Linked DNA regions of Rubrivirga marina. The protein of the gene in region 1 interacts with the protein of each later gene in a pairwise test. Links are inferred from orthologs where the notes say so. Each region holds a gene or a part of one and is shown on either strand. Other genes may lie near its edges. The genes, in order: tpiA and pepT.

The links.
Region 2: the proteins of tpiA (region 1) and pepT interact in binary tests that used the Escherichia coli proteins (3 or more experiments, as listed by UniProt). The link is inferred for Rubrivirga marina from one-to-one orthologs.

Annotation. Positions count from the first base shown.
Region 1 is NZ_MQWD01000001.1:3,292,832-3,307,490, reverse strand. Bases 3,748-6,747 are described here. They hold tpiA (triose-phosphate isomerase), read left to right. Parts: upstream 3,748-4,875; coding sequence 4,876-5,619; downstream 5,620-6,747. Other genes in these bases: BSZ37_RS13970 (GWxTD domain-containing protein), read left to right, coding at 5,726-6,747; BSZ37_RS13980 (GAF domain-containing protein), read left to right, coding at 3,748-4,876. In the rest of the region: BSZ37_RS14005 (OmpH/Skp family outer membrane protein), read left to right, coding at 1-140; BSZ37_RS14000 (OmpH/Skp family outer membrane protein), read left to right, coding at 180-797; panB (3-methyl-2-oxobutanoate hydroxymethyltransferase), read left to right, coding at 922-1,758; 5'/3'-nucleotidase SurE, read left to right, coding at 1,859-2,677; bcp (thioredoxin-dependent thiol peroxidase), read left to right, coding at 2,670-3,146; more of BSZ37_RS13980, read left to right, coding at 3,152-3,747; more of BSZ37_RS13970, read left to right, coding at 6,748-7,117; BSZ37_RS13965 (FmdB family zinc ribbon protein), read right to left, coding at 7,150-7,449; BSZ37_RS13960 (serine hydrolase), read right to left, coding at 7,497-10,232; BSZ37_RS13955 (SDR family NAD(P)-dependent oxidoreductase), read right to left, coding at 10,350-11,099; BSZ37_RS13950 (fasciclin domain-containing protein), read right to left, coding at 11,096-11,635; BSZ37_RS13945 (Maf family protein), read right to left, coding at 11,638-12,225; BSZ37_RS13940 (apolipoprotein N-acyltransferase), read right to left, coding at 12,257-13,834. UniProt on the Escherichia coli protein: Involved in the gluconeogenesis. Catalyzes stereospecifically the conversion of dihydroxyacetone phosphate (DHAP) to D-glyceraldehyde-3-phosphate (G3P).
Region 2 is NZ_MQWD01000001.1:3,646,399-3,661,052, reverse strand. Bases 7,504-10,498 are described here. They hold pepT (peptidase T), read right to left. Parts: upstream 9,662-10,498; coding sequence 8,345-9,661; downstream 7,504-8,344. Other genes in these bases: BSZ37_RS15480 (TetR/AcrR family transcriptional regulator), read left to right, coding at 9,808-10,431; BSZ37_RS15490 (hypothetical protein), read right to left, coding at 8,091-8,273; BSZ37_RS15495 (DUF2188 domain-containing protein), read left to right, coding at 7,651-7,974; BSZ37_RS15500 (penicillin acylase family protein), read right to left, coding at 7,504-7,577. In the rest of the region: BSZ37_RS15525 (glycosyltransferase family 2 protein), read right to left, coding at 1-556; BSZ37_RS15520 (MBL fold metallo-hydrolase), read left to right, coding at 1,238-2,002; BSZ37_RS15515 (nuclear transport factor 2 family protein), read left to right, coding at 2,143-2,625; BSZ37_RS22870 (cupin domain-containing protein), read left to right, coding at 2,962-3,381; BSZ37_RS15505 (glucuronyl esterase domain-containing protein), read left to right, coding at 3,649-5,193; more of BSZ37_RS15500, read right to left, coding at 5,250-7,503; BSZ37_RS15475 (AMP-dependent synthetase/ligase), read left to right, coding at 10,505-12,388; BSZ37_RS15470 (acyl-CoA dehydrogenase family protein), read left to right, coding at 12,624-14,024; BSZ37_RS15465 (3-hydroxyacyl-CoA dehydrogenase/enoyl-CoA hydratase family protein), read left to right, coding at 14,088-14,654. UniProt on the Escherichia coli protein: Cleaves the N-terminal amino acid of tripeptides.

The DNA.
Region 1 (14,659 bases):
GCGACTACGACTACATCTTCGACCGGGCCGGCGAGTACCTCTTCCTCTACACCCGCCCCCGCAACAACGTGACCGACCTCGTGCTCGAAGAGCTCGGGATCGGGCTCGGCGCCGCCGGGCTCACCGGCACGAGCGGCTAAGACACGGCCGTTCACCCGACCGTCCCCCACGACATTCCCATGACCCTCCGCCGACTCCTCCTCCTCTCCTTCGCCGTCGCCCTCGCGCCGGCCGCCCTCGCGCAGCCGATGAAGGTCGGCTTCGTCGACACGGACCAGATCGTGATCCGGATGCCGGCCTTCGCCGACGTCCAGCAGCAGCTCCAGCAGCAGCAGCAGGCCGTCGGCCAGCGCGTGGCCGTGGTCCAGGACTCGCTCCAGCAGGTGTTCAACACGAAGCTCGAGGAGTACCAGACCTTCGACCAGAGCGCCGTGGCGACCGACGCCGCGCGCCAGGAGCGCCAGCAGGAGCTCCTCCAGATCCGCAACGACATCGAGCAGGCCGAGGTCCAGGGCCTCCAGTACCTCTCGTACGCCGAGGCCCGGCTCCTCCAGCCCGTCCTCAACCGGATCGACCAGGCCATCCAGGCCGAGGCCGAGGCGGGCGGCTACGACCTCGTGCTCCCGACGGTCGCCAACAACGCGCCCGTCTTCCTGTACCGGAGCGAGCGCGTCGACGACCTCACCGTGTCGATCATGAACCGGCTCGGGATCGACCCGAACGCCGCGCCGGTCGGCCAGCCGCAGCAGCCCCCGGCCCCGCCGATCGACCCGCCGAGCACCGGCGCCGGCCAGTAGGCCCGCCTCGGTGACCCGTCCGACGGGCGCCGCTTCTTCGGAGGCGGCGCCCGTTTTCGTTGGGGCCGGCCATGCCTCGGCGCGATGGACACCCCGTATCCTGTCCGGCCCTCTCCCGACCCCGATGAGCACCCAGACCGTCTCCGCCGACACCGCCGCCGACGTCCGCCGCGTCACGACGCAGACGCTCCAGGCCATGCGCGCCGAGGGGACGCCCATCGCCATGCTCACGGCCTACGACTACACGTCGGCCCGGCTCCTCGACGAGGCCGGAGTCGACGTGCTCCTCGTCGGCGACTCGGCCTCGAACGTGATGGCGGGCCACGAGACGACGCTCCCGATCACGCTCGACCAGATGATCTACCACGCCCAGTGCGTGGTCCGCGGCGTGAACCGCGCGCTGGTCGTGGTGGACCTCCCGTTCGGGGCGTACCAGGGGTCGAGCCGCGAGGCGCTCCGCTCGGCGATCCGCGTGATGAAGGAGACCGGGGCGCACGCGGTGAAGCTGGAGGGCGGGGCCGGCGTGCTCCAGTCCGTAAAGCGGATCCTCGGCGCCGGCATCCCGGTCATGGGCCACCTCGGCCTCACGCCCCAGAGCATCTACAAGTTCGGGACCTACAAGGTGCGGGCCCGCGACGTCGAGGAGGCCGACGCGCTCCGCCGCGACCTCCGCGCCCTCGCCGAGGCGGGCGCGTTCGGCGTCGTCTTGGAGAAGATCCCGGCCGAGCTGGCGGCCGAGCTGACCGAGAGCGTCGACGTGCCCACGATCGGGATCGGCGCCGGCGTCGGGTGCAGCGGGCAGGTCCTCGTGACGCACGACCTCCTCGGGCTGACGAAGGACTTCAACCCGCGCTTCGTCCGCCACTACGCCGACCTCGCCGGCACCGTCACCGGGGCGGTCGGGCGGTACGTCGAGGACGTCCGCCGGCGGGCGTTCCCTGGGGACGAGGAGAGTTACTAGACCGGTCGTCGGGGGCGCCGCCCCGGCCGGGGACCCTTCCGGACTCTCCATCCCCGCCGCGCCCGACCGGTGCGATCTTTCCGTCCCCTCTCCGCCGCCCGTGACCCGTCCTGACCCGCTCGACGCACCGGCCGACCGGCCGCTCGTCCTCGTCTCCAACGACGACGGGATTGACGCAGCGGGGATCGCGGCCCTCGCGGCGGCCCTCGACGGGATCGGCACGGTCGCCGTGGTGGCGCCGTTCGCCGAGCAGAGCGCCGTCGGCCACGCGATCACCGTCCGCGACCCGATGCGGGTCCACCCGTGGGTGTTCGACGGGCCGAGCGGGCCGGTCTGGGCCCGCGCCGTGACGGGCACCCCGGCCGACTGCATCAAGATCGCGGCGCAGCGGCTGCTCCCGCGCCCGCCCGACCTCGTCGTCTCCGGCATCAACCACGGGCCGAACACGGCCGTCAACGTGATGTACTCGGGGACGGTCAGCGCGGCGACGGAGGGGACGATCCTCGGCATCCCGTCGTTCGCCGTCTCCCACGACGCGTGGCGCCCGACGGACTTCGAGACGGCCGGCCACGTCGCCCGCCAGATCGCCGAGCGCGTCCTCGCAGGTGGGCTCCCCGACGGCGTGCTCCTCAACGTCAACGTGCCCGACGTCCCGCTCGGCGAACTCGCCGGGATCCGCACGACGCGGCAGGCGCGGGCGCGCTGGGAGGAGGAGTTCGAGGAGCGCTTCGACCCGACGCAGCGGCCCTACTACTGGCTCGGCGGCCGGTTCATCGACCTCGACGACGGCCCCGACACCGACCTCGCGGCGATCCGGGACGGCTACGTCTCGATCACGCCGCTCCAGCTCGACCTCACGGCGCACGCCCACCTCGACCGCGTCCGCGCCCTCACCGACTCGATCCCGACCGATGGCTGACATGCCCGCCCCCGGCGACCCCGCGCCGCCCTTCGAGGGGACCGACCAGACCGGCGAGACCGTCCGCCTCGCGGACTTCGCCGGCCGGCCGCTCGCCCTCTACTTCTACCCCAAGGACGACACGCCGGGCTGCACCAAGCAGGCCTGCAACCTCCGCGACAACCTCGGCGCCCTCGCCGAGGCGGGCGTGGCCGTCGTCGGCGTCTCGGCCGACTCGACCGAGAGCCACGAGCGGTTCGCCGACAAGTACGACCTCCCGTTCCCGCTCCTGGCCGACCCGGACCAAGACATTCTCGAGGCCTACGGCGCCTGGGGGGAGAAGAACCTCTATGGCAAAAAGTCGATGGGCATCAAGCGGACGACGTTCCTGATCGGCCCCGACGGCGTGGTCCTCCACGTGTTCAAGCGGCCCAAGACCGCCGCTCACGCCGAGGAGATCCTCGCCAAGCTCGACTCGCTCACCGCCTGACCGAGATGGACCGCCCCTCCCTCGACCCTGTGGACGGCGCGCCGGCCGCTCCCGCCGAAGTCGTCAGCGACGGGCGGGAGGCGGCCGTGCCCGACGACGTCTTCCGACGTGCGTTCCAGTCGTCGTTCGGTTTGGGGATGCTCCTCGAGGCGGACGGCGGCATCCGGGCGTTGAGCGATGCCGCATCCGCCTACTACTCGTCGCGTGGTGCGGCCCTCGGGACCTCCATTTACGACGCGCCGTGGTGGGACGAGCCCGACCGGGTCCGTGAGAGCGTTCATCTCGCGCGAGGCGGGGTGCTCGACCGGTTCTACGCGCCCGTGACCCGCGACGGCGCGCGCCGGACGCTCCTGGTGGACATCCAGAGCGTGGAAGGGCCCGCCGACGAGACGTGGCTTCTTTTCGAAGCGCGCGACGTCACGACGCTGCTCGCGTCGGAGCGCCAACTCCACGATCTCAACGCGCAACTCGATCGCGAGCGGGCGCTCCTTCGGGCCGTCATCGACGCGACCCCCGACGCCCTCTGCGCCGTCGACGCCGATGGGAGGCTGTCGGTCGTGAACGAGGCGTGGCGGAGGACGGCGGCTGCTACCCTGCCCGAGACCCCGTCGATCGGAGAGGACCACGCCGGCACGAGTCCCCAATCGGAGGCGTGGCGGCGAGCGCTCAATGGCGACGCCGTCCGCAAGCGGATCGCTGTCAGGTCGGCCGAGGCTCCCCGATGGTTCGACGCGTCGTTCGTCCCCGTGCGTACGGCCGACGGGCGGGTCGCCGGGGCCGCCCTCGTCGGGCGCGACGTGACGGCCGAGGTCGACGCCGCGCGGCTGCACGTCGCGCTCAAGGGCGCCAGCGCCCACCCGGTGACGCTCCACCCCGACGGTCGAGTCGAGGCGCCGGGCCTGCTCGATGACGTGGTCTCGCTCGACGCGATAGTCCACCGGATGGACGCTGCCGAGACGCTCCGGGAGTCGTTTGAGCAGGCGCTGGCCGAGCCTGGGAGCGCCGTGGACCTCCCGTTCCATCTCGACGGAGTCCCGTATCGGCTGAGGGGGCGCTCCATCGCTGTGGGGGAGGAGGTACGGATCAGCGGCGTCGTGTACCGGGGCGAGGCTCTGCCCGTTGAGACGGCCGAGGACCGGTGGGCCGACCTCCTCGCGAACGCCGGGTGGGGCGGCGCCCAGCCGGTCGAGTTGGTTCCAACGGCGGAGGCCGGAGGCCCCCCTGACGCGACCCGCGTGGCGGGCCGGGTCTCCGCGCTCCGCCGGACGGCGCTCCTCGACTCGCCGCCGTCCGAGGCGTTCGACACCCTCACGCGTCTCGTGTCGGAGTCGCTCGGCGTGCCGGTCTCCCTGATCTCCCTCGTCGACGAGGACCGGCAGTTCTTCAAGAGCCAGGTCGGCCTCGGTGGCGCCGTGGCCGACGCGCGCGAGACGCCGCTCACGCACTCGTTCTGCCAGCACGTCGCCAACGAACGGCGCCCGCTGGTCGTGGCCGACGCCCGTCAGTCGACGCGCCTCGCCGGCAACCCCGCCATCGACGACCTCGACGTGGTGGCCTACCTCGGCGTGCCCGTCGCGGCCCCCGACGGCCACGTCATCGGCGCCCTCTGCGCCATCGACCACGAGCCCCACGACTGGACCGAGGACGACGTCCGCGCCCTCTCGTCGCTCGCCGAAGTCGTCACGGCCGAGGTCGCCGCCCACTCCCCGAACTCACCCGATCGACTCTGATGCTTGTCGCTGGAAACTGGAAGATGAACCTCGGCCACGCCGACGCGGTCGGCCTTGCGGCCGACGTCGTGCAGGTCACGGCCGACGCGACCGACGCAGTCGGCGTGGCGGTCTGCCCGCCCGCCGTGTGGCTCGACGCCGTCGCCGAGCGCCTGCGCGACAGCGGGGTCCGCCTCGGCGCACAGAACGTCCACCCCGAAGAGTCTGGCGCGTTCACGGGCGAGGTGTCGCCGCCGATGCTCCGGGACCTCGGCGTCCACTACGTCATCGTGGGCCACTCCGAGCGCCGCCAGCTCTTCGGTGAGACGAGCGCGTTCGCCGCCGAGAAGGTGCGCTCGGCCCAGGCCGCCGGCCTCGTCCCGATCCTCTGCGTCGGCGAGACGCTCGACGAGCGGGAGGCCGGCGACGCCGAGGCAACGGTGCTCGACCAACTCGCGGCGTCGCTCGACGGCGTCGAGGCGGGCGACCTCGTCGTCGCCTACGAGCCGGTCTGGGCCATCGGCACGGGGCGGACGGCCTCGCCGGAGCAGGCGCAGGCCATGCACGCGGCGATCCGCGGCGCGCTGGCCGATCGGTTCACCGGCGGCGACGGCATCGAGATCCTGTATGGCGGGAGCGTCAAGCCGGGCAACGCGGCCGAGCTGTTCGCCCAGCCCGACCTCGACGGAGCGCTCGTCGGCGGCGCGAGCCTCGACGCCGAGTCGTTCGCGGCGATCGTGGCGGCGGCGCGGGAGGCCCGGTAGCGGCCGGCGCCGGGATCCGCGGATGGGGCATCTGCCGTTCGGGCGGAGGCCGCGGGTCCCGTGCGGTCGGTTCCCTTTCTCACCGTCGCGTCCCGCACGCCCCTCCATGACGAGCTGCCGTCTCGGCCTCTGCGCCCTCCTCGCGGGGTTGGCGGGGCTCGCCGGGTGCGCGGGGTCCGGCCCGGCCCGGCCTCCTCTCGACGCGGGCGCCGCCGCGTACCGGGCCGGCGAGCCCGTGTTCGTCCTCGACGCCGTCGCCAGCGTCCGCGACGACGCGCCCGGCCTCGACGTGTACCTCGGCGTCCCGCCCGCCTCCCTCGTCTTCCGCCAGACCGCCGACTCCCTCACGGCTGTCGCCGGATGGATCGTGACGGTCGAGCAGGAGGGGGGCGCCCCGCGCTCCGCGTCTCCGCGCGACACCTTCCGGGTGGGCACGTCGGACGCGGCACGGTCGGCCGTCCCAGAATGGCGGGTCGAGCGGTTCGACGTGCCGCCCGGCGAGTACGTCGTCCGCGCCGTGTTGGAGGATCTGACGAGTGACCGGACCGCCGAGCGGCGGCTCGACCTCCGGGTCCCGCCTCCGTCCGGTGCGCCCGCTCTCGGCGGCCTCCGCCTCGAAGCCGAGGCCGTCGACGGCGCTGTCGATCCCGTCGACGCGTCGTCGGTCCCGGCCGGGCTCGACTCGCTTCGCGCCATCGTCCAGGCGACCGGCGTGCCCGACGGCGCGACGACGGAGCTCTCGGTCGTCCGCGTCCGCGCCGACGACGAGCCGGCCCAGCGGCTCGACGGGTTAACGCCCAATCAGGCGAGCCTCGCCGCGCGCGGCGTCGACCTGTCAGACGTCGACACCGTGCAGGCCGTCCGCCAAACGATCCTCAACCCGTCCGAGGCGCTCGATGTGGAGGCGCCGCTCCCCGCGCTCGGGCCCGGCGTGTACCGTGCCCGCGTCCGCCTCGTCGCGCCCGACGGGACGCCGCTCGACGAGTCCGACCGGCTGTTCGTCGTCCGCCGCCGTGATTACCCGCTGGTGACCCGCCTCGGCGACCTCGTGGGCCCGCTCGTGTACGTCGCCACGCCCGGCGAGCTCGACCCGCTCGTCGAGGCGGAGGACCCCGAGGCGCTGCGCCGCGCGTTCGACCGGTTCTGGGGCGAGGAGATGGACGACCGACGATTGGCGGCGGCCACGGTCCGCGCCTACTACGAGCGGGTCGAGGAGGCCAACCGACTGTTCGCGACCTACAAGGACGGGTGGAAGACGGACCCCGGGATGCTCTACGTCCTGCTCGGCGCGCCGCGCTACGTCGAGGCGACCCCGACCGGCGAGCGCTGGAGCTACGCCATCGGCGGGGGCCAGCCGTCCGTGTTCGTGTTCGAGCGGACGGCCGGGCGCATCTACGAGAACGCTCCGTTCCGCGTCCTCACGCTGGAGCGGAGCCGCGTGTACCACGACCTGTTCCGCCGGCTCCAGCGTCAGTGGCGCACCGGCATCGTGCCGTAGCTCCCTCCGCCTCGACGCCGAGGCGGCGCGGGTCAGTCGTCAGAGGACGCCGCCTTCGTCGCGGGCTTCGACTCCTTCTTTTTCGGCTCGGCCTTTTTCGAGTCGCCGTCGCCGGACGACTCGCCCTTCGACTCGGACGATCCGTCCTTGCCCTTGCGGGCGTAGTCGGTGAGGTAGAAGCCGTCGCCCTTGAACTGGAGGCCGGCGCCGCCGGAGATCACGCGCTGGACGGGCGCGCCGGTGTCCGGGTCCTCGGTGAGCGCGGGGTCGGAGATCTTCTGGAACACCTCGAACGTGGTCCCGTCGGGACGGCGGTAGACGTAGGTCGGCATGGGGAGTCGGTGGGGCGGGGGGATCCCCCGGGTGGGGGAGTCGGGCTCTAGCGGCGGGCGACGCGCGGGAGGTCGGCGGGGACGGGGCCGAAGCCCCACGCCTGGGCCGCCTCGCCCGGCGGCGTGCGGACCGCCCCGGCGACGGCGTCGGCCAGCGCGGGGCGGACCTCTCGGATCCGGGTGTTCCGGCGCGACGGGTTGACCCGGTTGGTCAGGAGAACGACGAAGAGGTTCTGGTCGGGGTCGATCCAGATCGAGGTCCCGGTGAAGCCGGTGTGGCCGAACGACCGCGGCCCGAACTCGTCGCCGGCCGACGTGTCGCCGTGGTTGACCATCCACCCGAGGCCGGTGGGGTACGTGCTCCGGAGGCGGACGCGCTCGGTGAACTCGTCGATGGTCGTCCGGCGGAAGAGGCGCGTGCCGTAGCCCTCGCCACCGTTGGCGAGCGTGAACGCGAACCGGGCCATGTCGGAGGCCGTCGAGAACAGGCCGGCGTGGCCGGCGACGCCGTCGAACACCGAGGCGGCCTCGTCGTGGACCTCGCCCTGGAGGGTCCGCCCGCGCCAGACGTCGTCGCGCTCGGTCGGCGCCGCGTCCGGGTCGCGGACGCCGACGGGCCGGAAGCCGGTGCTCCGCATCCCCAGCGGCTCGAACACGGCCTCGTCGAAGAGCCGGTCGATGGGCTCGCCGGTGATCGACTGGAGGACCTCGCCGAGCACGATCATGTCGAAGTCGCTGTAGCGCGAGCGGGTCCCGGGCGGGTACTGGAGCGTGTCGGCGTAGATGAAGTCGAGGGCTGCGCGGCGGTCGAGGAGGCCGTGGGCGTAGAACGGGTACCACGGCCGCTGGCCGGCCGAGTGGGAGAGGAGTTGGCGGACCGTGACGTACTGCTTGCCGAGCGGCCGGAACCGCGGGAGGTAGTCGGCGACGGGCGCGTCGAGGTCGAGCCGGCCGTCCTCCACGAGCCGCATCGCGGCGGCCGTCGTCCCGACGACCTTCGTGAGCGAGGCGAGGTCGTAGGGGGTGTCGGGCGTCGTCGGGGCGCCACCCCGCGTGAGCTGGCCGTAGCCCCGGAGCCGAAGGAGGACGCCGTCGCGGCCGACGGCGACGGCCCCGCCGGGGAACGCGCCCGAGCGGAGCGCCCGCTCCATGACGGCGTCGACGCGGGCGGCCGCCTCGGCGTCGAGGCCGGCCTCCTCGGGGGCGCCCGACCGGAGCGCCTGCTGGCGGTAGCGGACGCCGTCGCCAGCGGCGGCCAGTCCGGCCACGCCGTGCGGCAGCGAGCCGGCGACCTCGATCTGTCCGGCGATGGCCTGCGCCGCCGCCATCTGCGCCGTCGCCGAGCGGTCGTGGGCGACGACGAACGCCTCGGGCCGGCGCAGTCCCGCGGCCAGCCGCGCGTCGCCGAAGGCCACGAGGACCGCGGGCGTGCGGTCGTTGAGGGCGCGCACGAAGGCCCGGTGCCGCGCCGAGAGCTCCCCGTCGGTGTCGGGGAACGCGGCGAGGACGACCACGTCGGCGTCGCCGGCGGCGTCGAGGGCGTCGGCGTAGCGGGCCGGTTCCGTGCCGAGGCCGAGGCGGGCGTAGGAGGCGGGGCGGTCGGGCGAGAGGCCGTCGGCGAGCGCGTTGGCGAAGTAGAGCCCACGCTCGGCGTCGGCGGACGGGTCGAGGAGGACGGTGAACACGGGGCCTCCTGCCGGCCCGACGAGCGGGAGCAGGCCCTGCTCGCGTTGGATGACCGTGACGCTCCGCCGTGCGACCTCGGCGGCGAGGAGGTCCGAGCGGTGGAGGAGCGAGGCCGAGGGCGTCCGCCACGGGTCGATCTGGAGGCCCCCGCCGGTGCCGTCCGCGCCCCGGCGGGACGGCGGGGCCAGCTCGAGGCCGCTCCACACCTTCGCCGCGAGGACCCGCCGCGAGGCGTCGCGGACCCGCTGCGCGTCGAGCGTGCCCATGCGGAGCGCGCGCGCGAGCGAGTCATAGGCCGCGCGTGGCGAGGCCGAGACGATCTGGTCGGCTCCGTCCTCGATGGCAGCGACCGCGCCCTCGCCGAGGCGGCCTACCTCGGCGACGACGAGCCCGTTGTAGCCATTCCGCTGCTTCACCTCGGTCACCAACGCCGGGCTCGCCACGTGGACCTCCATCAGCCCCGCGCTGGCGAGGGCGTCAAGGGCGTCGAGGCCAGTCTCGTCGAGGAGCCGGGCGGAGGGGAGCACCCGCCCCTCACGGAGGCCCCGGACGAGGGCCTGCTCGACATCGCCGCCGGGCGTCGGGCCGAAATCGGAGGCGCCGGCGGCGAGGACGAGTGCGGTGCCGGGGGTCTGGATGCCGAGTCCGCGCGCGGCCTGCGCGCGCGCCTTCCCCGTCATGAACGCGAGGTCCGGACGGCCGCTCGCCGCGAGCTGGCGGGCCGCCGCCGTCGTGGGGCCGTCGAACGTCGGCCGCTCCGCCTCGGTCTCGAGCGCGACCGGGAGCGGGGCAGAGGCCTGCCACGCGCGCAGCCGGCGGAGGTGCGCCTCCGTCGATCGCGGCGACACCACCACACGCCCTACGCGACCCGCTCGTACGGCGGCGTCCAACCCCGGCGCGTCGTCGGGGGCGGCGATCAGCTGGCCGATCGCCGCGTCGAGCGACAGCGTGTCGGCGACGCGCGCGGCGGGCGACTCCGCACGCGTCCAGGGCGCGGGGACCGTCGCCCGTGGCGCGGTGACGGGGACGGTGGTGGAGGACCAGAGGGCCGCCCAGGCGAGCCCGATGGCCACGGCGACCTTGACGAGGAAAGACATGCGGGTGCGGGGTCCGGGGGGACGCGCCATCGGGTGGCAAGGTAGCGTCCAGAGCCACCTCGAACGGGCGCCTTTTCCGAACGGGAGACCGGGGCTCGACCGTGCGCCGGTTCGGGGTTAGCGCGGCCGGACGGTCGCGAAGCCGCCGTCGACGGACAGCGTCTGGCCCGTGACCCACCCGCTCGCGTCGCGGTTGAGGAGGAACGCGAGTGCGTCCCTGAGGTCGTCGGGCTCGCCGATCCGCCCGAGCGGGTGGAGCTTCGCCGACGCCTCGACGGCCTGCTCGGTCGCCACGAGCCGGCCCGCGAGCGGCGTCCGCACGAGCCCGGGCGCGACGGCATTCACGCGGACCCCCTTCGGGGCGTACGTCGCCGCCGCGGCACGAACGAGCCCTTCGACGCCGGCCTTCGCCGCGGCGATCGCTTCGTGGTTCGAAAGCCCGTAGCGGCCGGCCACGCTCGACATCAGCACGATGGACCCGCCCTCCGGGTCGCGGTTGCTCTGCATCGCCTTCGCCGCCGCGCGGACGAGGTAAAAGGCCGTCTTGAGGTTCATGGTGAGCGTCTCGTCGAACTCGTCGGGCGAGGTCGCGTGGGCCGGCTTCAGGAGGATCGACCCGACGAGGTTGATCGCCCCGTCGATCCGCCCGTACTCCTTGACGGCCGCGTCGACCAGTCCGGAGACGGCGTCGGCGTCGGTCGCGTCGAGCGTGAACGCCTTGGCGCCGGTCTCGTCGGCGAGCGCGCTGAGGCGGTCGGCGTCGCGGGCGCCGAGGACGACGGTGGCGCCGTCGGCGGCGAGCCGCCGCGCGAGGGGCGCACCGATGCCGCCGGTCCCGCCGAGGAGGAGGTAGATGGGAGCGCTCATGGCTGGAGGACGGTGTCGATGACGTGGACCACGCCGTTGTCGGCGTCGAGGTCGGCGTCGGTGATCTGGGCCGTGGTGCCGCCCGAACGGACCGCCAAGCCACCGTCCTGTTCGAGGAACGCGAGCTCCGTCCCGGCCATGGACTCGATCGAGAGCTCCGGGAAGACGTCGACCGACAGCATCCGCGTGGGGAGCGCGTGGGCGAGGAGCGCCTCACGAGCCGCGTCGGGATTCGCCTCCAGGGCTGCGATCGCATCGTCGCCGAGGACGGCGAACGCGTCGTCGGACGGAGCGAAGAGGGTGTAGGCCGTCGAGGTGTCCGCGAGCGTCTCGTTCAGTCCGGAGGCCTGGAGGAGTCGGGCGAGCGTGCGGAGGCGGGGGCTGGTGCTCACGATGTCCGCGACCGACTGGCGGCCCGCGTCGTCGGGCGGGGTGAGGACCGTCGTCGTGTCGGAGGGCGCCGGGTCCGCCTCGGGAGCGGAGTCGGAGCAGCCGGCGGTGAGGGCCGCGAGCAGCAGCGTGAGGGCGAGGCGCATGGTCAGGCGAGCGAGACGAGGTCGGGGACGAAGGCGCGCAGCGTGGCGTAGAGCCGGCGCAGCGGGAGGCCGACAACGTTGAAGTAGTCGCCGTCGATCCGCTCCACGAACACGGCCCCCAGGTCGTCCTGGATCCCATACGAGCCCGCCTTGTCGCGCGGCGAGCCCGTCGCGACGTAGGCCGCGATCTCGTCGTCCGTCAGGTCCGCGAACGTGACGTGGGTGCGTTCGAACGCCGTCGTCTCCCGTCCCCCGAGCCGAAGCGCGATCCCGGTCGCGACCGTGTGCGTGCGCCCGGCGAGCCGGCGGAGGGTCCGGGCCGCCTCGGCGTCGTCGGCGGGCTTGCCGAGGACCTCGCCGTCGAGGACCACGACGGTGTCGGCGGCCAGGACGAGCGCGCCGTCGGGCGGGAGGGCGCGGGCCTTGCGGAGGGCGACCTCGGCGGCGGCGGGGCCCGGGTCGAGGCCCTCCGGCCACGTCTCGTCGGCGTCGGTGGGGCGGACGCCGAACGTGAGCCCGAGGCGGGCGAGGAGGTCGCGGCGCCGCGGCGAGGCGGACGCGAGGACGAGCGGGCAGGCGAGGGCGATCATGGGCACGCGGGGTCGCCCCAAGATCGCTCGCCTAGTACGCCGGGCGGGCGGCGGGCCGGGTGCCCGGCTTCCGGATCCCGACGAGCTCCGGGGCGAAGATCGTCAGCCCGATCGCGCCGAGGTTGTAGATCAGCCCCAACACGAGAGCCCATCGGCCGAGCCAGTCGCCGTGGCGGACGTAGTACGTCGAACCCCGGTAGGTCGGGACCTGGATCGGCTCCACGTCCTGGTCCATCCAGCCGGCGATCTCTTCGATCTCGCCCGTCGGGTGGATCAGGGCCGAGATCCCGCTCACGGTCGAGAGCACGACGGCGCGGCGCGACTCGATGGCCCGGAGCCGCGTGAACTGGAGGTGCTGGTAGAGCCCTGCCGAGCGCCCCCAGAGGTCGTTCCGCGAGAGGACCACGATGAGGTCGGCGCCGTCGGCGGTGAACTGGCGGACGTGGTCGCCGAAGATGGACTCGAACCCGACCGTCGTCGCGATCTCGGCGCCGTCGGCCTGGAACAGCACGCGGTCGGTGCCGGCGGCCGACTTGGCGTCGGCGAACGGGACCGACCGCATCTGGTCGTAGCGCACCATCGGCTTGCCGGGGCGGATCAGGATGGCCGAGTTGGCGAGGTCGCCGGGCTTGGGGGCGCGCCGGCCGCGTTCGACGCCGTCGCCTGCCGTCTGCGCGCCCGCGAGGAGCGAGACGCCTCGGGCGCCGGCCCACCGCTGGAGCCGGTCGTAGAGCTGCCGTTCTCCCTGGTCGGTTCCCATGAACGGGAGCGACATCTGCGGCCAGATCAGGAGGCCCACCGGCGGCGTCGGTGCGATGGCAGGAGCCGTGGAGTCGCCGACGGGGAGGGCGGGGGCGAGTATGTCGTCAGAGAGGCTCGCGAGGTGATCGACCTTGACCGTGGCGGTCTGCCGGTCCCAGGTCCCGGGCGCCACGCCGGGCTGCACGATGCCGACGGTGGTGAAGCCCGCGGGCACGTCGGCCTGGGCCGTCCGGACGCTCCCGTAGGCCACGGGCAGGGCGACGAGGGCCGTGAAGACCGCCATCGAGGCGCCGCGCTCGCCGTAGCGCTCGCCGGGCTGGCCCGACCGCGGGAGGGCGAGGAACGCGGTCCCGTTGAGGAGGAGGACCCAGAGGCTGAGCAAGAGGACGCCGCCGACGTCGGCCATCTGGATGAACTCGACGGCGTCGGCCTGGGTGTGCCCGAGGAGCAGCCACGGCACGGAGATGCCCATCGACAGGGTCAGGAACTCAGCCGCGACCACGTTGAACGCGAGTGACGCGAGGCCGGGGAAGATCCCGAGGCGCTCCTTGACGAGGTTCGCGAGCCCGAACGCCGCCACGAGCGGGAGCGGGACGATGAAGAGGCTCACGCCCCCAAGGGCCGCCGTCTGGGCGTCCGGGTTGAAGAGGAGCCAGAACCCGACGCAGCAACTCGTGGTCAGGAGCAGGGCGTAGAGCTCCCGGATGTAGTCGACGCTCGGCCGACGGTGGGCCCAGCGTGCGATGAGCGGGACGAGACCGATCCACGCGAGCGGGTAGACCCCGAGGGGGGGGAGGCTGAGGGCGAGGAGCAGCGCGCCGGTCAGGGACCACCCGAAGGTGCTCAAGGGGGGCGGCTGCGGGCGCTTGCGGGGAACCATCGGGCCGAGGTGGTGGCCGCTCCGGTATCGGAGGGTTCCCCCGGCCCTTAAACGCTTCGGGACCGCGTCGCCCGCCTCCGGTCCGGAGTCGGGGACCGGCCTATCTTCCCGATTCTCGCCCGCCCGGCTCACCGTGCCCGTTCTCACTGTCTGCAACCACAAAGGGGGTACCGGCAAGACCACGTCGTCGATCCACCTGGCCGCCGCCCTCGGCCGCCAGGGACGACGCGTGCTCGTCGTCGACCTCGACCCCCAGGGGTTCCTCACGCGCATGCTCGGCGCGCCCGACCCCGAGCCGGAGCACTCGGCGCTCGGCCTCCTCGACGCCACCGCCGACCTCCGCACGTTCCCGGTCCACTCGGTGAGCGGGTTCGACCTCGTCGGCTCATCGATGGCGCTCACGAAGGCGCTCCGCCGCCTGACGCGCCCGACCGACGTCCTGTGGCTGCGCGAGACGGTCCGCGCCGGACACGACTACGACCTCATCCTGGTCGACACGGCCGCCGCGCTGTCGGTCTACACGATGAACGCCCTCGTCGCCAGCGACCACGTCGTGGTCCCGGTGACGCCGGAGTACCAACCGGTCGTGGGGGCCGAGCAGACGTGGCAGACGGCCGGCCTCGTCCAGGACAAGCTGAACCCGGCGCTCGCCACGCCCCGGTTCCTCCTCACCCAGGTCGACGCGCGGCTCAACCGGCACGCGCGCTACGCCGAGTACCTCCGCGCCAAGTATGGCGAGGCCGTCCTCTCGACGGCCATCCGGACGTCGTCGTCGCTTGCAGTGGCCAGCCG
Region 2 (14,654 bases), 350 kb from region 1 along the record:
ACGCCATCAACTCGGCGTCGATGAAGCCCCCGTCGCTCTGGAGGTCCGCCCGCTCGAACGTCTCCCGCCGCATGACCTTCAGCGCGAACCCGACGTCGTCGAGGGGGACGCCGAGGAGCGCGCGGAAGAGGGCGTTGTAGGTGCCCGAGAGGACGCGCCGCCGCAGCGAGTACTGCTCGCGGTTGGTGCGGAGGCCGGCCACGAGGTCGGCGCCAGTCTCGACGAGGCGGGCGTGGGCGCGCCCCAACGCCTCCATGTCGAACGGGAGGTCGGCGTCGGTGTAGGCGACGACAGGGGCGCGGGCCGCGGCGACGCCGCTCCGGAGGGCCACGCCCTTCCCGCGGTTCTCGGCGTGGTGGACGACGCGAACGTGCGGGTCGGCCAGGGCGATCCGGTCGGCCAGGGCGCCGGTCCCGTCGTCCGAGCCGTCGTCCACGATCACAAGCTCCCAGGCGGGGTCGATGTCCTGGAGCGGTCCGCGAGCCTGGGCGACGGCGTCCTCAAGGTTCTCGACCTCGTTGAAGGCGGGGAGGACGAGGGAGACGGCGGGCGGCATGCCGGAAGATCCGACCGCGCGCGCCCGGGCGCCGGTCAAGACCACGCGACTCTGCCCGGGGTGCCGCCGAGGCAGGCGACCTCGGTACGATCGGCGGTCAGGTCGTCGGCTCTACATTGCTGGAGTTCGCCTTCGCGGGTTCGTATGTGTGTCGAGCAGACCCTCCGTCCCGGCAAGCATGGCACGCGCCACCTCGTGGACCGCTTCGGCGACCCCTTCGTGTGCGTCCACTACCGCGCCGACGGTGGGACGGGTCATGGACGACCGCGAGTGACGCCCCTGGCCGGACACGGTGGTCGTCGGCCCCGTGGTGCAAGGGAGGCGGACATGGCGCGGCGGGTCAAGTGGGCCGGCGGCACCTGGGACGGACGGTGGAAGGCGGGGCGGTTGTGTGCGGGTGCCGTTCGACGTCTCGGTCTACTGGACCGAATGGCTCAGCTCGGCAGTCACCGGATGCAGAGAGGGCCGCCAAACTCGGCGATGACTAGGCGTCACGGCATAATTCAGTATATGTCAATCTCCAAATAACATACTGTGAATGAAATGCGTAAATATTTTCTAATAATAATTCTTGCTTCGGGATGTTTTTGTTTGGCGCGCCAAGCTAGTGCGGCAATAGATGGGTTGCGTAATCGTGGCAGTATAACAGTACTGGTTGATGCGTTTGGGTCGAGCGCAGACTTGCATCAAGACTGGGGCTATTCAGCCCTGATCGAGTACGGAGGGAAGAGGATTCTTTTTGACACCGGCAACGACTCGGCCGGTTTCGAGAGGAACGTCCGGCAGCTAGGAGTGGAACTGGGTCGCCTGGATGCGGTGGTAGTCTCGCATCGTCACGGCGATCATACGTCCGGGCTTCGCTACCTACTAGCCGTAAATCCCACGGTCAAGGTTTACGTGCCGGACGATGAGGCGTTTGGAGGACCCACTCCATCCATCTTCTTCAGGCAACCTGATTCGTCGCTTCCTACGGAGATGCGCTACTTCAACGGCGTATTGCCTGGGTTGATCCCCCATGGGAGCGCGTGGGCTGGAGCGAACTTTGTCCACGTCTCGGACAGTACAGAGATAGCGCCAGGCTTCTGGTTGGTTAGGAATGTTTCCAATACTCATCAATTTGGCGAGACGTCAGAGCTGTCACTGGTTGTCGACACCGAAAATGGCCAGGTAGTGCTAGTCGGATGTTCTCATCCAGGAATTGAACAAATTATTGCCTCGGTGAAAAGGCACAGTCCGGATATATCGATGATTGTCGGGGGGCTGCATCTCGTTACCACACCGCAGCGAGAAATTGAACGGCTCGCCGTGTCGCTCCGTGAGACGTGGAAGATCGGCCGCATTGCGCCAGGCCACTGTACTGGAGAGCTTGCATTTGCAGTACTCAGACGTGTATTTGGCCTCGGTTATGTGTATGCAGGTGTGGGGTCGGTGATCGATTTGCCCTGATCTTTGCCTTTGCCTCGTATTCGGGCAGCTGTAGTCCTTGGCAATGGGCTACCACTGCGCCCGAGAAGGCGCCACCTGGCGCGCGGCACAACTCAGTTGTTGGGCTGCTCTCCCCTAAACCCCGGACGGCCGGCAATACAATGAACCAGCTTGCACGCCTTTTCGCCGCGTTGGTGCTAAGCCCCCTCTTTGGGGTCTCCCTCTCAAGCGCTTCTTGCGCGCAAGGAGCCCCCGGTGGGGCCGCAGAGGAAACGATCGTTCGGGCCCTCGACGAGGAGGAGCGCCAAGCCGTCCTGGCCGGGGACACCGCCGCGTTGGAGGGGTTGTGGTCGGAGGCCCTCATCGTCAACAACCCGCAGAGCCGCGTCTCCGTCAGCCGGGGAGACGTACTCGATCTGGTGAAGCGCGGGCTGATCCGGTACGCCACTTTCGAGCGGCGGGTCGAGGAGGTCCGTCGGAACGGGGACGTGGTCGTCGTCATGGGCACCGAGTCGGTCGTACCGGCCGGTGACGCCCCCCTGGCGGGACAGACGGTGCAGCGGCGGTTCACGAACGTCTGGATGAAGGAGGAAGGGACGTGGCGGATGATCGCCCGTCACGCGAACGTCGTACCGTCGAACTGAGAGCCGAGGCGACCGATCCCGCGCTTGCAGGCCGCCCCGGCGCGTCAGCGTTCGGTCTTCTACGGTCGTCGGCGCGTCCTCCGCGCCGTCCGGCCGCCGTGCCGCGTGTGGCGGCTGAATCGCCACTCAGTGGGCGGCGCGTCCTGTCCATGAGGGTTCGCCTCGCGTGGACGACTCCACCAGCCTCGGGCGTCGTGTCGGGAGGACTGACGGCTCCAGGCAAACCCGACACTCCCCCGAGGCCGATGGAGGGCAGGGGCCCGCCATCATCAGCGACCTCCTGATCGCCCCGTTTCGCACCGTCGCGTGCCCCGGAGTGAAGGGTGCGGCTGTGCCATGGAACGCGGGTACCCCCCTCGTCTTCATGAGACGATCCCCTTCACTCGTCGGCCTCGCGGTGTTCGGGGGCATGCTGACGACACCCGCCGCGCAGGAGGTCACGACGCGCCAGCCCGTGCCGTACGACGGAGGGGGCGATACGACGGCCTGTCCCTTTTCGCGGACGCTCCCGGGCTCGAATGGGTCTTCCTCAAGCGGGCTCTCCACTCCAACGCGGCCATCGGGTACCACGAGCAGGGCCACGATGAGATCTGCTACGTCCTGAGCGGCACTGGCGAGCTGACGATGAACGGATCGACGTCCATGGTGGGCCCCGGGATGGCGATCCTCACGCGGACCGGGAGCTCACATGGCTTCCGACAGATCGGCGAGGAGGACCTGGTGAGCCTCATCGTCTACAGGCAGGAGGGGCTCTAAGTCTACCGTGGAGGCCGCGCCGTCCGGTCTGGGTCTCCCGTCCGCGGCGTCCTGAGGGCTTCGCATCGGCTCCGCAACGGACGTCCCCGAGTGGCCCGATGCCTCCGCCTCGGTCGATGGCTCGGTGGGTCCGGTCCGTCGTCGGGGCCGCGCAGTCGGAGGGCGTTCCTGGACGCGCAGGAGGTCAGACGGGATGCGTGGGGTCGACAAGTGATCAGATGTATTCTGCGGTCCCCCGCCGGCCGACCCCACTCCGCAGATCCGACCATGACCGCCCGCCTCGCCCTGGTAGCGCTCCTAGGAAGCGCGCTCCTCGCCACCGCCGCCGTCGCCCAGGACGTCCCGCTCGTCTACGACGTCGAGCACACGGGCGCGAACTGCCCGCCCCCGCCGCTCCCCGGCTGGCAGCAGCTCCCCGAGATCGCCAGTCTTCCGGACCCGTTCGAGTGGTCCGACGGGAGCGGCCGGATCACGGCCTTCTCGGACTGGCAGTGCCGGCGGGCCGAGATCCTGAAAGAGATCGGGTACTACGAGGCCGGCTACAAGCCGGCGCCGCCGAGCGATGAGAACCTCGACGTGAGCTACGCCGGCGGTCAGCTCACGATCACCGTCACTGAAGGGACCCGGTCGCTGACGATGACGGCGCCAGTCAACGTGCCGTCTGGCGACGGGCCGTTCCCGGCCGTCATCGGCGTGGCCGGTCCGACGGGGAGCCTCCCGTCCGACATCTTCACCGGCCGGGACGTCGCGACCGTCCAGTTCAACGTCGGCGACATCTCGGGCGACACGCACGGCGGGAGCCGAAGCGGGCCGTACTACGGCCTGTACCCGGAGGGGAACTCGTACGGCGCCAGCGTCGGCAAGATGACGGCGTGGGCGTGGGGCATCAGCCGGATCATCGACGCCATCGAGCGGACGCCAGAGCTCAACATCGACCCGTCGCACCTCGCGGTGACGGGGTGCTCGTTCGCCGGAAAGATCGCCCTCTTCACGGGGGCGCAGGACGAGCGGATCGCCCTGACGATCGCCCAGGAGCCGGGTGGGGGCGGCGCCGCGGCGTGGCGCGTTTCGGCCGCCCTGCCCTACGAGGTCGAGAGCCTCAACCGGACGAATGGGTCGTGGTTCAGCCGGACGTTCATCACGCTCTTCGGCGGCCAGCCCGAGACGCTCCCCTACGACCACCACGAACTGATGGCGCTGGTGGCGCCCCGCGCGCTCCTCGTCCTCAACAACCCGAGCATCGACTGGCTCGCGGCCGAGTCGGCGGACGTGTCGAACGCGGCCGCGAAGGAGGTCTGGACCGGGCTCGGCGTCCCGGACCGGTTCGGGTACTCGATCGTCGGGGGCAGCCACTGCCAGCTCCCGGCCAGCCAGCGGCCGCAGGTCGAGGCGTTCGTCGACAAGTTCCTCCTCGGCGACACCGAGGCGGACACCGACGTCGCGACCACGCCCTACGAGGCCGACCTCTCGGAGTGGATCCCATGGACCACGCCGGAGCTCGCGATGAACGTGTCGACGGGCGACGGCCCCGAGGCGGACACGGCCAGCCTGCGCCCGAACCGCCCGAACCCATTCGGCGGCGGGACGGCGATCGACTACGTGGTCCGCGAGCCCGGCCCCGTGACGCTCGAGGTGTTCGACACGCTGGGCCGGCGCGTCCGCACGCTCGTCCACGGCGTCCGTGCGAGCGGCGAGCACACCGCGACGTGGGCTGGACAGGATGACGCCGGCCAGGCCCTCCCGGCCGGCCTCTACGTCTACCGCCTCCGCATCGACGGCGTGGACGAGGCCCGGACGATGGTCCGCTTCTAGGGCGTCCGCCTCCATATGACGCCCGAGGCGGAGGGGGCTGGCTCCGCCCGCCTCGGTCAGCCCGCGGGCGTGAGCGTGAGCGTCCACTCCGTCGGGCCCGGCAGGAAGGGGCTCGGGCGGCCCTCGACCCAGTCGTCGTGGCCGGCGCCCCAGTAGGGGGACAGGAAGTGGCCGGCCTGGCCGCCGGGCATCTGGAAGATCCCGCGGTCCTCGTGGCCCGGCGACACGACCATCCGCTGCGACGCGCCGAAGTCGGGGCCCGAGACGCGCGGCATGCGCTGGTCGCCGAACTGGGGGACGGCCGGCATAACGAGCCGGTCGCCGAGGCCGGGGAGGGCGGAGGCCATCGGGTGCTCCATCCGGAGCGTGTTCGCCGCGCCCCACGACGCCTGTGAGAGCACGTCGTGCTGGTCGGCCACGTCGTCGGCCGCGTCTTCGAGGAGGGCCTGCCAGCTCGCGTGGCCGGAGGGGAGGAGGTGGGTCGGGCGCTCCGTGACGAGGGCCCACACCGGCGTCTCGTCGCGCGCCGGGAGGTCGGCGCGCGGAGCGCGGGCGCGGACGGGCGCCATCAGCGGGGGGAGCACGCGCTCGACCACGGCCTCGCGGAACTCCTTCGTCAGCCGGTACCCGACGTCGCCGGGCGCGGCGCGCCCGCTCCAGGCGTCGAGGAGGACGCGGAGCGAGTCGCGGTCCGTCGTCGGCTCGGCCTCGGCGAGCGTCTGGAGGAAGAGGTCGCGCCAGCGGCCCATCAGCACGGCGCGGTCGTCGAGCTGGATGCCGAGGAGGTCCTGTTCCGAGATCGGCGGCGTGAGGGCGCGGAGGCCGTCGCGGATCTGGCGGGCGCGGGCGCCGTGGGCGTAGTTGTCGTCGCCGATGACCGCGAGGGCCTCGCCCGAGACGACGCGGGCGTTGGCCGTCCACAGCCGGCCGTCTTCCGGGTCGGTGACGCGGGGCACGTCGCTCGGCGGGAGGAAGCCGGCCCACCGTGCGTTTGGGTCGGTCGAGTCGACCGGCCGCCGGCCGTCGCGGCCGGCGCGGAGCGGGATCTGCCCCGCAATCGTCCACCCGATCCGCCCGGCCCGGTCGCCGGCGGTGAAGTTCTGCGCCGGGATGCCCGAGCGGTTGGCCGCGTCGAGCGCGTCGTCGAGCGTCGTCGCCGTCTCGACGTCGAGGAGCGCGAGGTTCGTGGCCTCGGGCCGGTGGACCGACCACTGCACGGCGTAGGCCGTCCCGTCGGCGTCGCGCGCCGTGACCGGGCCCCAGGGCGTGTCGACCACGACCAGTTGGCGGACGTCCCCGCCCACAGCCACGTCGATCCGTAGCGTGTCGACGGCGACGCTCCCGGAGTCGGTGAGCACGTGGCCGGGCCGGTCTGGGGCGTCCACGAGGCGGACGTAGTCGATAAAGTCGCCGTACGAGTTGGTGAAGCCCCAGGCCACGTCGCCGTTGCTCCCGACCACCACGAGCGGTGCGCCGGGCAGGGTCACGCCCGTCACGCGGCGCCCGCCGTAGACCAGCGACGCACGGAACCAGATGTGGGGGAGCCGGAGCCCGAGGTGCATGTCGTCGGCGACGATGGCGCTACCGGTCTCGCTGAGGTCCCCCGCGACGGCCCAGTTGTTCGAGCCCGGCGTCGGCGGGTCGGCGACCGCGCCCGCCTCGGCGCCGAGGCGGAAGCCCTCGAGCTGGTCCGGGGCGGGGATTGGAGGCGGGGCGATCGCGTCGCCCTGGATGGGCGCGTCCCAGTCGTCGCCGCGGGGCGTGAGGAAGTCGGCGAGGGCCTCGGGGAGCGCGGCGGCGACGGCCTCCCGCTCGAGCTCGACCCCGAACCCGCCGTCGAACTGAAGGTCGAGGACCATGGCGTAGGCAGCGAGGATCGAGTCCTCCGGCCGCCACGGTGCCGGCTCCTGGCGGAGGGCGAGGTATTCGAACGGCCGCGCGTCGAGGGCCTCCCGCCCGGCGTTGACGCCGTCGACGTAGGCGTCGAGGACGGCCCGCTGGTCGGGGGGCAGCGCGGCGACGCTTGCGAGGGCCCGCTCGCGGAAGCGGTGGCCGGCGAGCGTCGAGTCGGTCCGCCACGTGGCCTCGCCGAGGAGCGCCGAGAGCTCGCCGGCGGGCGCCCGCCGGAGGAGGTCCATCTGGAAGTACCGCTCTTGCGCGTGGACGTAGCCCAGCGCGCGGGCCGCGTCGGGCCGGGTCGCGGCCGTGATCGTCGGCACGCCGGCCGCGTCGCGCTCGACGGTCACGGGCGCCGACAGGCCGGCGAGGGCGTGCTCGCCGTCGAGGTGGGGCAGGCTGCCGCGCAGCGCGCCCCACACGCCGACGGCGCCGAGGAGGGCGAGCAGCACGACGGCGGCGAGCAGGATGGCGAGGAGGCGCTTCATGGGTGCGGGTCCGTCAGGGGGGACCGGATGGTACAAACGGGCGTACACCGAGCCCATCCGCCCCACGCCCCTCATGCCTAGCCGCAACGTGTACCACGTCGTCCCCCGCGAGGAGCGGTGGGGCGTTCGCCTCGAAGGATCGCCGTCGCTCTCGTTCGAGACCGACGACCGAGACGCCGCCGTCGACCGCGCCGCCGGCTACGTCCGCCAGCTCGGCGCCGGCCGCGTCGTCGTCCACGGCGACTCGGGGCAGATCGAGACGGTCCACACGTTCGACCAACTCCCGCCCGAGCACGGGTCGTGGCGCGAGGCCGTGCTCTCGAAGCCGGTCTATGCAGCTGTCGGTGCCATCGCGCTCGTGGCCTTCGGCTACGGCCTCAGCCGACGGCTGACCTAGCGACCCCGCCCGCCTCGGCGAGGGGTGGGAAGCGGGCGCGAGGTCTCTGGACAGGTCCCCTCCTCGCGTGAGGAGGGCTGCCCGTCGAGCCGCCCGTCGAGCCGCCCGAGGCGGACCTAGTCGTCGGAGAACTTCGGCATCTGCCGCACCCGCTCCGTCTCCTGCTCGCGGACCTGCTCTTGCACGGCCTCGTTCTCCCAGCCGCGCGTGATGAGGACCGTCGCCAGGACCGACAGGCCGAGCATGAGGCCGACGAGGACGGCGACGAACGTGCGAGTCTGCGTGCGGGAGAGCGGCATGATTGGCGCGGAGCGGTCCCCAAAGAAACCGCCCGCGCAGATCCGTGATCCGCGAAGCCTCTGTGGCGACGCTACCCCGCGGCCCCGCTCGCCTCGGCGCCCCACTGGCGGACGAGCGCGTGAGTGTAGGCCAGCGTCCGCTCGAGGTTCTGGACCGTGTTCCACTCGAACCGGCTGTGGAAGTCGTGGCCGCCCGTGAACACGTTGGGGCAGGGGAGGCCCTTCTCAGAGAGCCGCGCCCCGTCGGTCCCGCCCCGGACGGCCTCGAACTCGGGCTCGAATCCCATCGCCCGCGCGGCCTCGACGGCGACGGAGATCGCCCGTGGGTCGACGGCCTCGATGTACGAGCGCATGTTGCGGTAGCTCTCGGTGATCGTGAGGTCCGTGCCCGCGCCTGGGAACCGCTCGCCGATCTCGGTGGCCAACCGGCGGACGCGCTCGCGCTTGGCGTCCATCGCCGCGTCGTCGTGGTCGCGGAGGAGGACCTTGACCGTCGCCCGCTCGGTCGTGGCGTCGACCGTGTGCGGGTGGAGGTAGCCCTCGCGGTCGCCCGTCGTCTCGGGCGCGGGGTCGCCGGCCAGGCCCTCGACGAACGCGGCGGCGACGCGCGCGGCGTTGACCATGACGCCCTTCGCGTAGCCCGGATGGACACCCACGCCGTCGACCGTGAACACGGCCTCGGCCGCGTTGAACGTCTCGACGCTGAGCACGTCGGTCCCGCTCCCATCGAGCGTGTAGGCCACGTCGGCGCCGAGGCGGGCGAGGTCCAGCTTGTCGGTCCCCTTGCCGATCTCCTCGTCGGGCGTGAAAAGGATCCGGAGCGTGGGGCGGGCCGCGGGCCGCTCGCCGATCGTGACGGCGTCCTCGTCGGCGCGTACGAGGTCCTCTACCAGTTGCATGATCGCGGCGACGCCCGCCTTGTCGTCGGAGCCGAGGAGCGTCGTCCCGTCGCTCGTGACCAGGTCGTGGCCGACGTGGCGGGCGAGAGCCGGCTGGCGGTCGGCGTCGAGCCGGAGGTCGGGCGCGGCGGGGAAGGTCACGGGGCCGCCGTCGTAGTCGGGGTGGATCTGGGGGCGGACGTTCTCCCCCGGCGCGTCCGGCGACGTGTCGACGTGGGCGACGAGGGCGACGACGGGCAGGGCCTCCGCCTCGGCAGGAGGCAGGGGAGAGGGCAACGTGGCGAAGACGTAGCCCCACGCGTCCATCTCGGCGTCGAGGCCGAGCGCCGTCAGCTCCTCGACCAAGAGCCGACTGAGATCTTTCTGGCGCTCCGTCGAGGGGAACGTGTCGGAGGCGGGGTCGGAGGTCGTGTAGACCTCGGCGTAGCGGCAGAACCGCGCGGCGACGGACGGGAGCACGACGTCGCGCCAGGGGAGGGGGGAGGACATGACGGATCGAGAAGGGGAGGTCGAGGATAGAACGATCTGTGGGCCGTCGGTCGAGCGGGGCCGGCGGCGGCGGCTCCTCGCCGGACGTCTCATCGTTTCTCCATCGACCCGGGGAGCGGCTAGATTTGTCCCCCCCACCCGATTCCGTGCCCGACCCCGCCACCGCTCCTGCCCGCCGCGCCGAGACCGACGCCGATCTCCGGCGCGTCATCCTCGACCACGCCAGACACCTCCTCGTCGCCGACGGCTACGAGGCGCTCTCGATGCGAAAGATCGCGGGGTCCGTCGGGTGCAGCGCGACGAGCATCTACCTCCATTTCGAGAACAAGGACGCGCTCACGCACGCACTCATCTCGGAGGGCATGGACCGGCTCCACGACGCGCTCACGGACGCGGCCGACGAGTCCGTCGACCCGCCGGACCGGCTCGACGCCCTCTCCCGGGCCTACGTCCGATTCGGGCTCGACAACCCGGAATACTACGAGGTCATGTTCCAGCTCCACCCGGAGCGGATGGCCCGGTACCCGGCCGAGGACTACCGCCGTGCCCGCCGAAACGTCGAGCTGTTCGGCGAGACCATCGAGGCCGGCATCGCCGACGGGTCGCTCGCGGCGCCGAGCCCGCCCGACGTGGCCTCGGCCGTGCTCTGGACCGCGCTCCACGGCCTCGTCTCGCTCCACCTCGCGCGTCGCGTCGACGTTCGCCTCGCCGGCGACGACCTCGTCGACGCGGCCGTCCGTCAGTCGCTCGCGCCGTTCGCCGTCGGCTGATCGGAACATTCCGACACGCCTGACGATCTTCCCCCGTTTAACGGAAGCCCTTCCGACTCACCGACTTCGCCCCATGGCCCTCCAGATCCACACCGCCCCCTCCGACACGGACGGACGGGTCGTCCTCGGCAAGACGCTCCCGGAGCTCCTCGACGAGGCCGTCGAGCGCTACCCCAACCCGTCCGGGTTCAACCAGCCGGCCGGCGAGGGCTGGCAGACGCTGTCCAACGGCGCGTTCCGCGACGCGGCCGACGAGGTCGCCCTCGGCCTCCTCGCCTCCGGCCTGGAGCGCGGCGACCACGTCGCGTTCTTCATGGACAGCGACCTGTACTTCGCGATGGCCGACTTCGGGACGCTCATCGCGGGGATCGTCAACGTCCCGCTCTATACGACCTACGCGCCGGAGAACCTCGTCTATGTCACCACGCACGGCGAGGCCAAGGCCATGTTCGTGACGAACGAGGAGATGCTGGCCAACTTCGCCGGCTGGGCCGATCAGGTCCCCGACGTCAAGCTGGTCATCCTCGCCGAGGGCACGGGCAGTGGCGCCTCGCTGCCCGAGGGCGTCCGCCTGATGACGCTCGACGACCTGCGAGCCGAGGGCAAGCGGGTCCGGACGGCGACCCCGAACCGGCCCGACGAGCTCCGCGACATGATCGAGCCCGGCGACCTCGCCACGCTCATCTACACCTCCGGCACGACGGGCCAGCCGAAGGGCGTCATGCTCACGCACGAGAATATCTCGTCGAACAGCTACGCCGCGTTCACGGGACTCGCGACGCTGGGCCACCAGGAGGAGGTCGCGCTGACGTTCCTCCCGATGACCCATATCTACGCGCGGATGCTCTCGTTCGCGAACGTCGCGTGGGGCCACTCGATCTATTACTCGGACCCCGACCAGCTCGTCGGGCACCTCCCCTCCGTCCGCCCGACGATGATGGCGACGGTCCCGCGTGTGCTCGAGAAGGTGTTCGACAAGGTCCTCCTCGGCGTGTCCGAGGCAGAGGGCCTCAAGGCCAAGATCGCCGGGTGGGCCTTCGACCGGGCCCAGCACTACGACCTCCAGAAGGAGCCGGCCGGCCTCGACGCGCTCCAGCACGGCCTGGCCGACAAGCTGGTCTACTCGAAGCTCCGCGAGCGGCTCGGGTTCACGCGCGTGAAGGCGCTCTCGGTCGGCGGCGCGGCGCTGCGGCAGGACCTCGCCAACGCCTTCAACGCCTTCGGCATCCCGACCTACCAGGGCTACGGCCTCACCGAGACGAGCCCGGTCATCACGACCAACGGGCCGGGCTTCAACAAGGCCGGGACCGTCGGGCCGCCGATCGCGGGCGTCGAGGTGGCCATCGCCGAGGACGGCGAGATCCTCACGCGCGGGCCCCACGTCATGCAGGGCTACTACAAGGCGCAGGACAAGACCGACGAGGTCATCGACGACGACGGCTGGTTCCACACCGGCGACATCGGCGAGTTCACGCCCGATGGGTTCCTCAAGATCACGGACCGCAAGAAGGCCCTCTTCAAGCTGTCGACGGGCAAGTACGTCATCCCGCAGCCCATCGAGAACGCGCTCACGGAGAGCCCCCTCATCGAGCAGGCCGTGGTCGTGGGGAACAGCCAGAAGTTCTGCACGGCGCTCATCTTCCCGAACATGGAGGCGCTGCCGGTGTGGGCTCGGCAGCACGGCGTGACGGCGTCGGGCGAGGCGCTTCTGAAGGACCCCACGGTCCAGGCCGAGTTCGAGCGGCTCGTGAGCGAGGCCAACGCGGGCATGGACCACTGGAGCCAGGTCCAGCGCTTCCGCCTCGTGCCCGAGCTGATGACGGTCGAGAACGAACTCCTAACGCCGACCATGAAGGTCAAGCGCGGGGCCGTCAACAAGCAGTACGAAGGGTCGATCGACGACATGTACAAGGCGTCGGTGTCGAGCGGCCACGGCGGCGCCTCGGTCGTCGCCTAGCGTCGGCCGGTTCCACCTCGGGGCGCCGGCGGACGTCGCCGGCGCCCCGTTCGATGTCGGGGCCGCACGTGGGCCCCGGCGGGCAGGGTGGATCCGGGGGGGGAGCCGACGGGGACGCTCATCCTCGTCTTCGCGGAACGGCTGCCGCCCTGCGGCATCCAACGGAAAGGCGGTCCGGCAGGCGAACCTGGGCGGCTTAACAGTGTTAACCTTTCGTCACCCTGCCCGCCCTGCCATGGACCCCACCGTCTCCACCCCCGGCGCCTCGGGGGACGGCACCTCGGCCCCGGCCGCCGCGCCCGCCGCCTCCCCGGAAGCGCTTGCGGCCCTCTCCGCCTCGGGCGTCGACCTCGACCGGCTGGCGGCCGCGTTTGGCCAGATGGACGAGGCGGCCGTCGCGGCCTCGCTCAAGGGCCTCGAACGCGCGGCAGCCGGCCCCGCCGCCTACGAGCCGCCCGCACCCGACGGCGACTTTTTCGACATCGACGGCTTGATCTCAGAGGCGCAGCGGGCCAAGATGGCCGAGCTCCGCCGGTTCATGGAGGAGGGGGTCGAGCCCGTCATCAACGAGGCGTGGTTGGGCGACCGGACGCCGCTCGACGTGCTCGTCCCGGGCTTTCAGAAGCTCGACCTCCTGACCGCGATCTACGGCGAGGACCTCGAGACGCGCGAGCCCAACGGCTCCGTGATGGAGGGGCTCCTCACGATGGAGATCGCGCGCGTCGACGTGAGCACGGCGACGTTCTTCGGCGTCCACTCCGGCCTCGCGATGCAGTCGGTCCTCGTCTGCGGCAGCGACGAGCAGAAGGCCGAGTGGCTGCCCAAGATGCGCGCGTGGGACGTGATCGGCGCCTTCGGCCTGACCGAGCCCGAGGTGGGCAGCGCCATCGCCGGGGGCGTCACGACGACGGCCCGGCGGGAGGGCGACGAGTGGGTCCTGAACGGCCAGAAAAAGTGGATCGGCAACGCGACGTTCGCCGACGTCGTCGTGATCTGGGCGCGCGACGAGGCCGACGGCCAGGTCAAGGGCTTCCTCGTCCAGCCCCAGTGCCACGAGGGCTACTCCGTCGAGAAGATCCGCGGCAAGATCGCGCTCCGGGCCGTCGAGAACGGCCTCATCACGCTGAGCGACTGCCGCGTCCCCGACTCCGACCGGCTCCAGAAGGCCGACTCGTTCGCCGATGTCGCCGAGGTCCTCAAGCTGACGCGGGCGGGCGTGGCGTGGCAGGCCGTTGGCTGCGCGATGGGGGCCTACGAGCGGAGCCAGCGCTACGCCACGACGCGCCTCCAGTTCGGCCGGCCGATCGCCCAGTTCCAGCTCATCCAGGACAAGCTGGTCCACATGCTCGGCAACGTGACGGCGCTCCAGACCATGTGCCTCCGGCTGAGCCAGCTCCAAGACGCCGGCCGGATGACCGACGCGCAGGCGTCGCTCGCCAAGGTCTACACCGCCGCCCGCTGCCGCGACGTCGTGGCGCTCGCCCGCGACCTCCACGGGGGCAATGGCATCCTCATCGACAACCACGTCGCCCGCGCCTTCGCCGACACGGAGGCCATCTACTCCTACGAGGGCACGAACGAGATCAACTCCCTCATCGTCGGCCGCCACGTCACCGGCCTCGGCGCCTTCGTCTAGCCCTTTCCGCGGGCGGCCCGCGCCGCCCGCGCTCCGATTCCTCTGATCTCTTCCTCCGACCCGATGGAAACCCCGACCCTCACCTCCAACGGCACCGACGCTGGCACGGCCGAGACGCCGTTCTGGGCCCACAAGCCGTTCAAGACCGCCGCCGTCCTCGGTGCCGGCGTCATGGGCAGCCAGATCGCCGCCCACCTCGCGAACGCCGGCCTCGACGTGCTCCTCCTCGACGTCACGCCCGAGTCGATCGGCCGCGAGGGGAAGAAGAACGACCTCGTCGAGGGCGCCTTCAAGGACGCGACCCGGATGAAGCCGGACCCGTTCATGTCGGAAGACGCCCAGAGCCGGATCGCGCTCGGCAACTTCGACGACGACTTCGACAAGATCGCCGAGGCCGACTGGGTCATCGAGGTCGTGGTCGAGCGGATGGGCATCAAGCAGCAGGTGATGGAGCGGATCGAGGCGGCCGCCAGCGACACGGCGGTGATCTCGACCAACACGTCGGGCCTGCCGATCGGTCAGATCGCCGAGGGCCGCTCGGACGCGTTCAAGCGGCGCTTCCTCGGGACCCACTTTTTCAACCCGCCGCGCTACCTCAAGCTGTTCGAGGTCATCCCGACCGAGGACACC